2 regions of the Bradyrhizobium sp. BR 1433 genome follow, and region 1 is predicted to be linked to the other one. Evidence: riboswitches for the same ligand, from Rfam matches in the RefSeq annotation. Region 1 holds a riboswitch; the other holds the start of a gene.
What was found. Region 1 has a riboswitch for ZMP and ZTP ahead of glyA (serine hydroxymethyltransferase). Riboswitches for the same ligand answer to the same signal wherever they lie in the genome.

Region 1 (3,392 bases):
GCGTCGTCGATCCGACCGATCTCGTGATGCTTGAAACTGTCGTCGACGACAAAGCGCGTGGCGAGCTCGGCGGGCGCACAGCCTGCATGCTGCGCCCAGTGCGCCACCACCTTGTCAAAGTTGATGTCGAGCACGACGCGGCCGATATCGAACAGCAGCACGTCGACGGAGTTGGGAGAGAATTGCGAGGTCATTGCGTGAAACCGTGTACGAGAATTGCGGGCAGGCGGCAATGTCCTCGATTTCAGTGGCGGGTGCGTGGATCGTGCGTGGCGTTGCATTCATCGCGAGACTGTTCCCGCGCACACCGTCGTCCCGGCGAAGGCCGGGACCCATAACCACCGCATTTGATCAGGAACGGGATCGTGGTCCCAGCGTCGCGCAACAATTGAGATTTGGGGTAATGGGTCCCGGCCTTCGCCGGGACGACGGCGGGTGTCGTCGCTTGTGCGTCAAACATCCGCATTCTCGCGACATGATCTGTCCGAGCCTTGCTCTTTTCACCCTATATTATTTTTGCTGCGGGGCTTGGCTTGCCGCGTCGGGCAACTCAGTGGCACGCACGCACGCGCTTTCAGCGCACCAAGCGACTTGATGCTTGCCGCGGCCTGACGCCCGCGGTGGCTTGGTGCCCGCCGGGCGTAGCTCTCACATCCTGGACAGCGCCAGGCCGAGGTAACCGATCAGCGCACCGGTGCTGAGAATGATGACGACGAGCGCCTGTTCCGAGCGTGCTTGCAAGGTTTTCCGGGTCACGGCGTTGGACGCTCCGTCTTCGAGATCATGCGGTCCAACGAACAGCATCAATTTCCGTTCCGGTCCTTCCCACGGGAACCTTCACGACCTGCCGAGTGACGCGACGAACGGAACGCGGGCCGGCCGCCTATGAGGGCGGCGCGATCCCCGGAACGGGGAAAGCGCAGGCACATCTCGACGCTGTTCGACCTCAATCGCTTGACGACCGCTGCATCTCCCTTCGACCGGAGGGACTCCGCAATGAATTCGGCGATCAGGCGCATTTCGGGCTCGCCCATGCCGCGCGTGGTCGCCGCCGGCGTCCCGAGGCGAATGCCGCTCGGCTTGAGCGGCGGACGCGGATCGTCGGGAATGATCTGCTTGTTTGCGGTGATCCCGACGGCGTCGAGGATGTTCTCGGCCGCGCCGCCGTCCAGGCCGACGCTGGCCACCGTATCCACGACCATCATGTGATTGTCGGTTCCGCCGGTGATCAACGTCATGCCGCGTTCCATCAACGCTTCGGCCAGGACCTTCGCGTTGCGCATGACCAGCCTTGCATAGGCGTGAAAATCGGGCGTCGAAGCCTTCTTCAGCGTGACCGCGGTTCCGGCCACAACGTTCATGTGCGGACCTCCCTGCAATCCCGGGAACACCGACGCGTCGATCTTGCCGGCGAACTCCCGGCGACAAAGAACGATGCCGCCGCGCGGCCCGCGAAGCGTCTTGTGCGATGTCGTCGTCATCACGTCGAAACCCGCATCGAGCGGATTGCGCAAGGCGTTGCCGGCGATCAGGCCGCCGTAATGGCTGACGTCCGCCATGGTCAGTGCACCCACCTCATCGGCGATGCTCTTGAAGGACGCATAATCCAGATCGCGCGGATAAGAGCTGTAGCCGCACAGCACCAGCTTCGGACGGACGTGCCCGGCCATGGCGCGGAGCTCATCGAAATCGATGGCGCCGCCGTTTGACGGCTGCGTCTTGTAGCGGGCGAAGTTGAAGAGCCGCCCCATGTGCGACACCGGCGCGCCATGGGTGAGATGGCCGCCGTGTGACAGGTCCATCGCCAAGATCGTATCGCCGGGCTGCAGCAGGCCGAGATACACGGCCTGGTTCATTGGCGACCCGGACAGAGGCTGAACGTTGGCATGTTCGGCGCGGAACAGCGCGCAAGCGCGCTGTCGGGCAAGGTTCTCTATCTGGTCGGTAAATTCCTGGCCGCCGTAATAGCGGCGTCCCGGATAACCCTCGGAATACTTGTTGGTGAACACCGATCCGAGCAGCTCGAGCACCTCGGGATAGGTGTAGTTCTCCGACGGAATCGAGCTCGACGCCGTCTTGCTGGCGGCGCTCCTCGCCCTCGAGCGCAAGGGCAACTTCCGAATCGTTGAGATGGAGTTCATTGCGGAATGACGGCATGGTCCGGGCTCCCTAAGACGCTGGATCATCAGCTGAACGGGTTGCCCAGGCGAACGGCGTTGGAACCCTTCGCGCTTCACCGTGGTCGATTCCACGTAAGCTCGCCAGTCGCGCGAGGGGCGAATGAGCCTGCGAAGCTCATCGCGAGCAAAAGGCTATCCAATCCCCGGCAGGCCCGCAAGGGTTGGTTGCTGGCGGTTGGTTGCTGGCGCCGCCGCGGGTCAGCGCTCGCCGAGATCAATCTGCGTCAGGATGCCTTGCCGCAGCGCGAGGCGGACCAACTCGATATCGGTGCCGACGCCGAGCTTGTCCTTGATCAGGGAATGCAGGTTCGCGACCGTCTTGGGGCTGAGGTGCAGCGCCGCGGCGATCTCCTCGGTGGTGTTTTCCGCGAGCAGCATCCGCAGCACCTCGAATTCCCGCGCGGTCAGGAGGTCGGCCGCCTTGGTCTCGCCGGCAAGGTGGCTGAGCGCGAGTTCGTGGTCGATGTCCGGGCTGATCGCGATCTTGCCTGACAGCGCATCCATCACGGCGTGCACCAGCGTCTCCGGCGGGCTGGTCTTGGTGACATAGCCGCTCGCGCCGGCGCGGATCGCCTGCACGGCAAAGGCCGCGTTCTGGTGCATGGTGAACACCAGGATTTTTGCGCGCCTGTCCCACTGCCGGAGGCGGCGGATGGCCTCGATGCCGCCGATGCCGGGCATCGACAGGTCCATGATGACGAGGTCGGGCCCGGTCTCCTTGTAGAGGCGATAGGCCTCGACACCGTCGGAGGCTTCGGCGACGACGCAGAGGCCCGGCTGCTTCTGCAGCATCGCCCGGTAGCCCTCCCGGACGACGGCGTGGTCGTCGACCAGCATGATGGTGCGCGCCGCGTGGCTCATGCCGCGCGCTCCACCGGTGCGGCCTCTCGGCTGGCCGTGACGGGAACGATGACGCGGAGCGAGGAGCCGCTGGGCTGTCCGGTCTCGAAGCTGAGCCGCCCGCCCAGCGCGGCGACCCGTTCGCGCATGCCGAGCAGGCCGAGGCCGGACCTGAGCTGGGGATCGCCTTTGGGATCGGGATCGCCGGGCTGGCCGTCATCCTCGATCGCGAGCACGATCGCGCGGGCGCCGCCGCCGGGCGCCGCCTCGCGCATCTCAAGCCGCAGCATCACGCGCGTGGCGCCGGCATGCTTGGCCGCGTTGGTCAGCGCCTCCTGCACGATGCGGTAGAGATTGGCGCTGACGGAGGCG
Region 2 (3,392 bases), 460 kb from region 1:
TGACGGCCGTCCGCGGCGGATGACTTCGGGATGCCCCTCAGGCCGCGCCTATGCCGGCCCCTGCTCCGCCGGCCGCATGCGGATCAGCGCGTCGAGCACGAGGACAAGAACCGGGCGCTGCTCGTCGTTGACCAGTTCCGTCTTGAAGATCACGACAGCGTCGCGCCGCTCCGGCCTGATGGTGATCTTCTGGATCTGGGATTGGCCGGTGAGCGTGGCGCCGGGCCGAACCGGGCTCGGCAGGCGGATCTCGAAGCTCCGCCCGACGATCCCCGCCACCTTGGTCCAGATCGCCTCCACGACGAGCCGCTGATAGATCGCAATGGTGTTGAAACCGCTTGCGATCAGTCCGCCGAACGGGCCTGCCGCAGCCGCGACGGGATCGGCATGGATTGGCACCGGATCATATTTGCCGGCGAACTCCAGGATCTCGGCCTCGCCGATCGTGTAGCTGCCAAGCTTGAACGTCTGGCCCTCGGTGAGATCTTCCGCATACAGCATCGCGCGCCTCCATCTGTCGCGCGACGATAGACGAATGGTGCGGGCTTTCCATTACCCCGGACGTCATGAACTTCGCGCGCGATACGCGAGCGACACCCGCCGCTCGCATATCGCCACGGGCATCCCGCGCTATTGCAGCCGGGCCGCCCTCGCCTTTGCGGCCTTCAGCGTGTTCTCCATCAGGCAGGCGATCGTCATCGGGCCGACGCCGCGCGGCACCGGCGTGATCGCGCCGGCGACCTGCACCGCCTCGTCGAACGAGACGTCGCCGCACACCGCGTAGCCGCCGTCCGGCTTCTCGACGCGCGTGGTGCCGACGTCGATGACGATGGCCTGGGGCTTGATCCAGTCGCCGCGCACGAGGCCGGCCTTGCCCACCGCACTCACCAGGATGTCGGCCTCGCGGCAGATCCTGCTGATGCCGCGGGTGTGGATATGGGTCTGCGTCACGGTCGCGTGCTCCTGCAGCAGCAACGCGGCCATCGGCTTGCCGACGATGTTGGAGCTGCCGATCACCACTGCATGGGCGCCGGTGAGGTCTGATCGGACCGACTTGATCAGCCGGAGACAGCCGAGCGGCGTGCACGGCACCAGCGCGTCATCGCCGTGAAACAGCCGGCCGGCGTTCAGGGCGTGCAGGCCGTCGACATCCTTTGCGGGATCGACCGCCGCCATCACGCGCAAGGCGTCGATATGCGCCGGCAACGGCAGCTGCACCAGGATGCCGTCGATATCGTCGCGCGCATTGAGCGCCTCTACTCCGGCAAGCAGATCGGACTCGCTGGCATCATCCGGCAGGCGTGCGACCTCGCCGCGCAGGCCGAGCCGCTCGGCCATCCTGACCTTGCTCTGCACATAGATCTGGCTCGCCGGGTCGCAGCCGACCAGCACGACCGCAAGCCCCGGCGCGCGGGGCAGCCGGTCGAGTTCGCCAGCAATCTTGTCGATGACAATTTGGGCATGTGCATGCCCATCGAGAATGTTCGCCGTCATGGCACCTCCGTTTCGAAGCGGTGCCCAGGCGCGCGGCGTTCAGTCTCTGCGCTCCCCGATGGTGGTCCATCCAAGCGCCAGTCGCGCAGATGGCGTGGTCATAGCCGCCCCGCCGGGCAAAGGCAATTCACGCTCTCCCGCGGGTCGAACGGCGACGAATTGCCCTCACTTTTGCCGGTGGATCGGTGCCGGGCGGGTCACCTCTGGGGGTAGGATTTGAGCAAGACTTGCGTTAAGTCTCGGCGCTTGCCGGGCTTTTCCGATCCCCGGCGCATCCCTTCCGGTCATCACGCCATTTCGGACATTTTCGACATGAGACATATCATCCTCGCGCTGGCGCTCTTCTGCCCGGCTGCCGCGCTTGCCCAAGGCACCACGCCGGCCCCCGCCGACGCCGACAAGCCGGCGGCGACCTCGCAGCCGATGGTCGGCGACAAGCCGCTGGTCCAGGTCGGCAAGAAGTCGGCCGCCAAGAAAGGCGAGAAGCCTGCCGCGCCCGACAAGCCGCAATCGGTCGCCCAGAAGCTTCAGGCCTGTCAGGACATCGACGACGCCACCAAGGAACGGCTGATCTGCTACGACGAGATCTTCAAGCCGCAGCCGAAGCCGAAGGCCGCCCCGGCCAAGGGCGTCAACGATTGCCGCTTCGTGAAGGAAGAGGACGAGCGGCTGACCTGCTACAACGGCTTCGCGGACAAGATTCCGCGCCTGCCGCGCTAAAGGTAGCGAGCGCCGCTCGGACGCCGTCCCGGATCCGGCCACCCGCCTGATCGCGGACATGAAAAAGCCGCCGCAAGTGTTTGCGGCAGCGGATTGATTGCCGGCTGCGGCAGCCCTTTCTTACCAGGTGCCGAAGCCGCCGAAGAAGCCCATGCGCTGCTGCTGCGCGACGCGGTAGGGCTGATACATGCCGGGCTGTGCCAGCCGCATCGGCTGCTGGGGATGGGCATGGTAGCGCGCGACCTTGCGCTTCTTCGGCGCCTGAGGCTGGGCCTGCGCCGGCTGCTCGGCCGATTTTGCCTCAGCCGCGACCTTCTGCGCATCAGCCTTCTCCGGCGGAATGAACTGGGCGAACGTATTGCGGACGCGGGCTTGCGCCGACGCATCGCCCGTAGCCGACGGGATGGCCGCGGCGACCGCGTTGACCTGCGCCGGAACAATGGTCGGCAAATTGGTGTCGTAGACCACCCGCTCGGGCAATTTCTGGGTCGACTTGATGCGCACCATGGTCTTGTCGACGCCCGGCGACGACTGTCCCTGGTTCTGGCCGGCGACCACGGCCTCCTGCGGCACGATGGCATTGACGACGAAGAGCAGCGCGAGCAGCACTCCACCAACGAACAGGAAATAACGCGCCACAGGCATTTTGGTAGCTCCCCCGCGCAGCAGGGCGCGGTTCATCTCGGCGCGACGACATCAGTCATCGCGCGGGCGATTTCATCGTCTGCGCATGATCACCCGGACGCTGTCCGCGCTCCCGGGTCGATTCGCTAACGGCTGGTTTATTAGTTAGTTCCTGTCCGGCCGTTACGGTTCACCCGACAAGTCAATTCGCGGTCACTTTTTCGAGATGCCGGGAATTAGAGGCGGCTCGCCGTCACGACCGAACATTTCGCCTTGTTTGCGTTCACGTTGACGAACCCGACCAACATTTGCGAGTAGGTCTTGCGGCTCTTCATGGCGATGGTGTCGGAGATCAGCCGCTTGCGCTCGGTCAGCGGCCGACCGTCCCGGCGGATGAAGGCGCAGGCGATCTCGATATCCTTGACGGCGAAATCATTGGCATTGCGCAGCGTCAGGGTGACCAGCGCCTTCGAACCCAGCCCGCCGCGCCGCCACGATTGCGAGGCGATCCGCAGCTTATCCAGCGGCGACCTTTCAGCGCCGGGCCCGGACGG

Region 2: another riboswitch for ZMP and ZTP. It lies ahead of ACSKB9_RS06545 (bifunctional 5,10-methylenetetrahydrofolate dehydrogenase/5,10-methenyltetrahydrofolate cyclohydrolase); the one in region 1 lies ahead of glyA (serine hydroxymethyltransferase).

What each region holds. Positions count from the first base shown of each region.
Region 1 covers NZ_JBPUGG010000001.1:832,715-836,106, reverse strand. Annotated here, with positions in the region: gene ACSKB9_RS04145 (HAD family hydrolase) at 1-194, opposite strand, end outside; gene ACSKB9_RS04140 (hypothetical protein) at 649-807, opposite strand; gene glyA (serine hydroxymethyltransferase) at 804-2,030, opposite strand; ZMP/ZTP riboswitch at 2,194-2,279, opposite strand; gene ACSKB9_RS04130 (response regulator) at 2,379-3,041, opposite strand; gene ACSKB9_RS04125 (histidine kinase) at 3,038-3,392, opposite strand, start outside.
Region 2 covers NZ_JBPUGG010000001.1:1,288,359-1,291,750, forward strand. Annotated here, with positions in the region: gene ACSKB9_RS06540 (MaoC/PaaZ C-terminal domain-containing protein) at 49-501, opposite strand; gene ACSKB9_RS06545 (bifunctional 5,10-methylenetetrahydrofolate dehydrogenase/5,10-methenyltetrahydrofolate cyclohydrolase) at 631-1,494, opposite strand; ZMP/ZTP riboswitch at 1,510-1,589, opposite strand; gene ACSKB9_RS06550 (hypothetical protein) at 1,807-2,214, shown strand; gene ACSKB9_RS06555 (hypothetical protein) at 2,335-2,859, opposite strand; gene ACSKB9_RS06560 (hypothetical protein) at 3,075-3,392, opposite strand, start outside.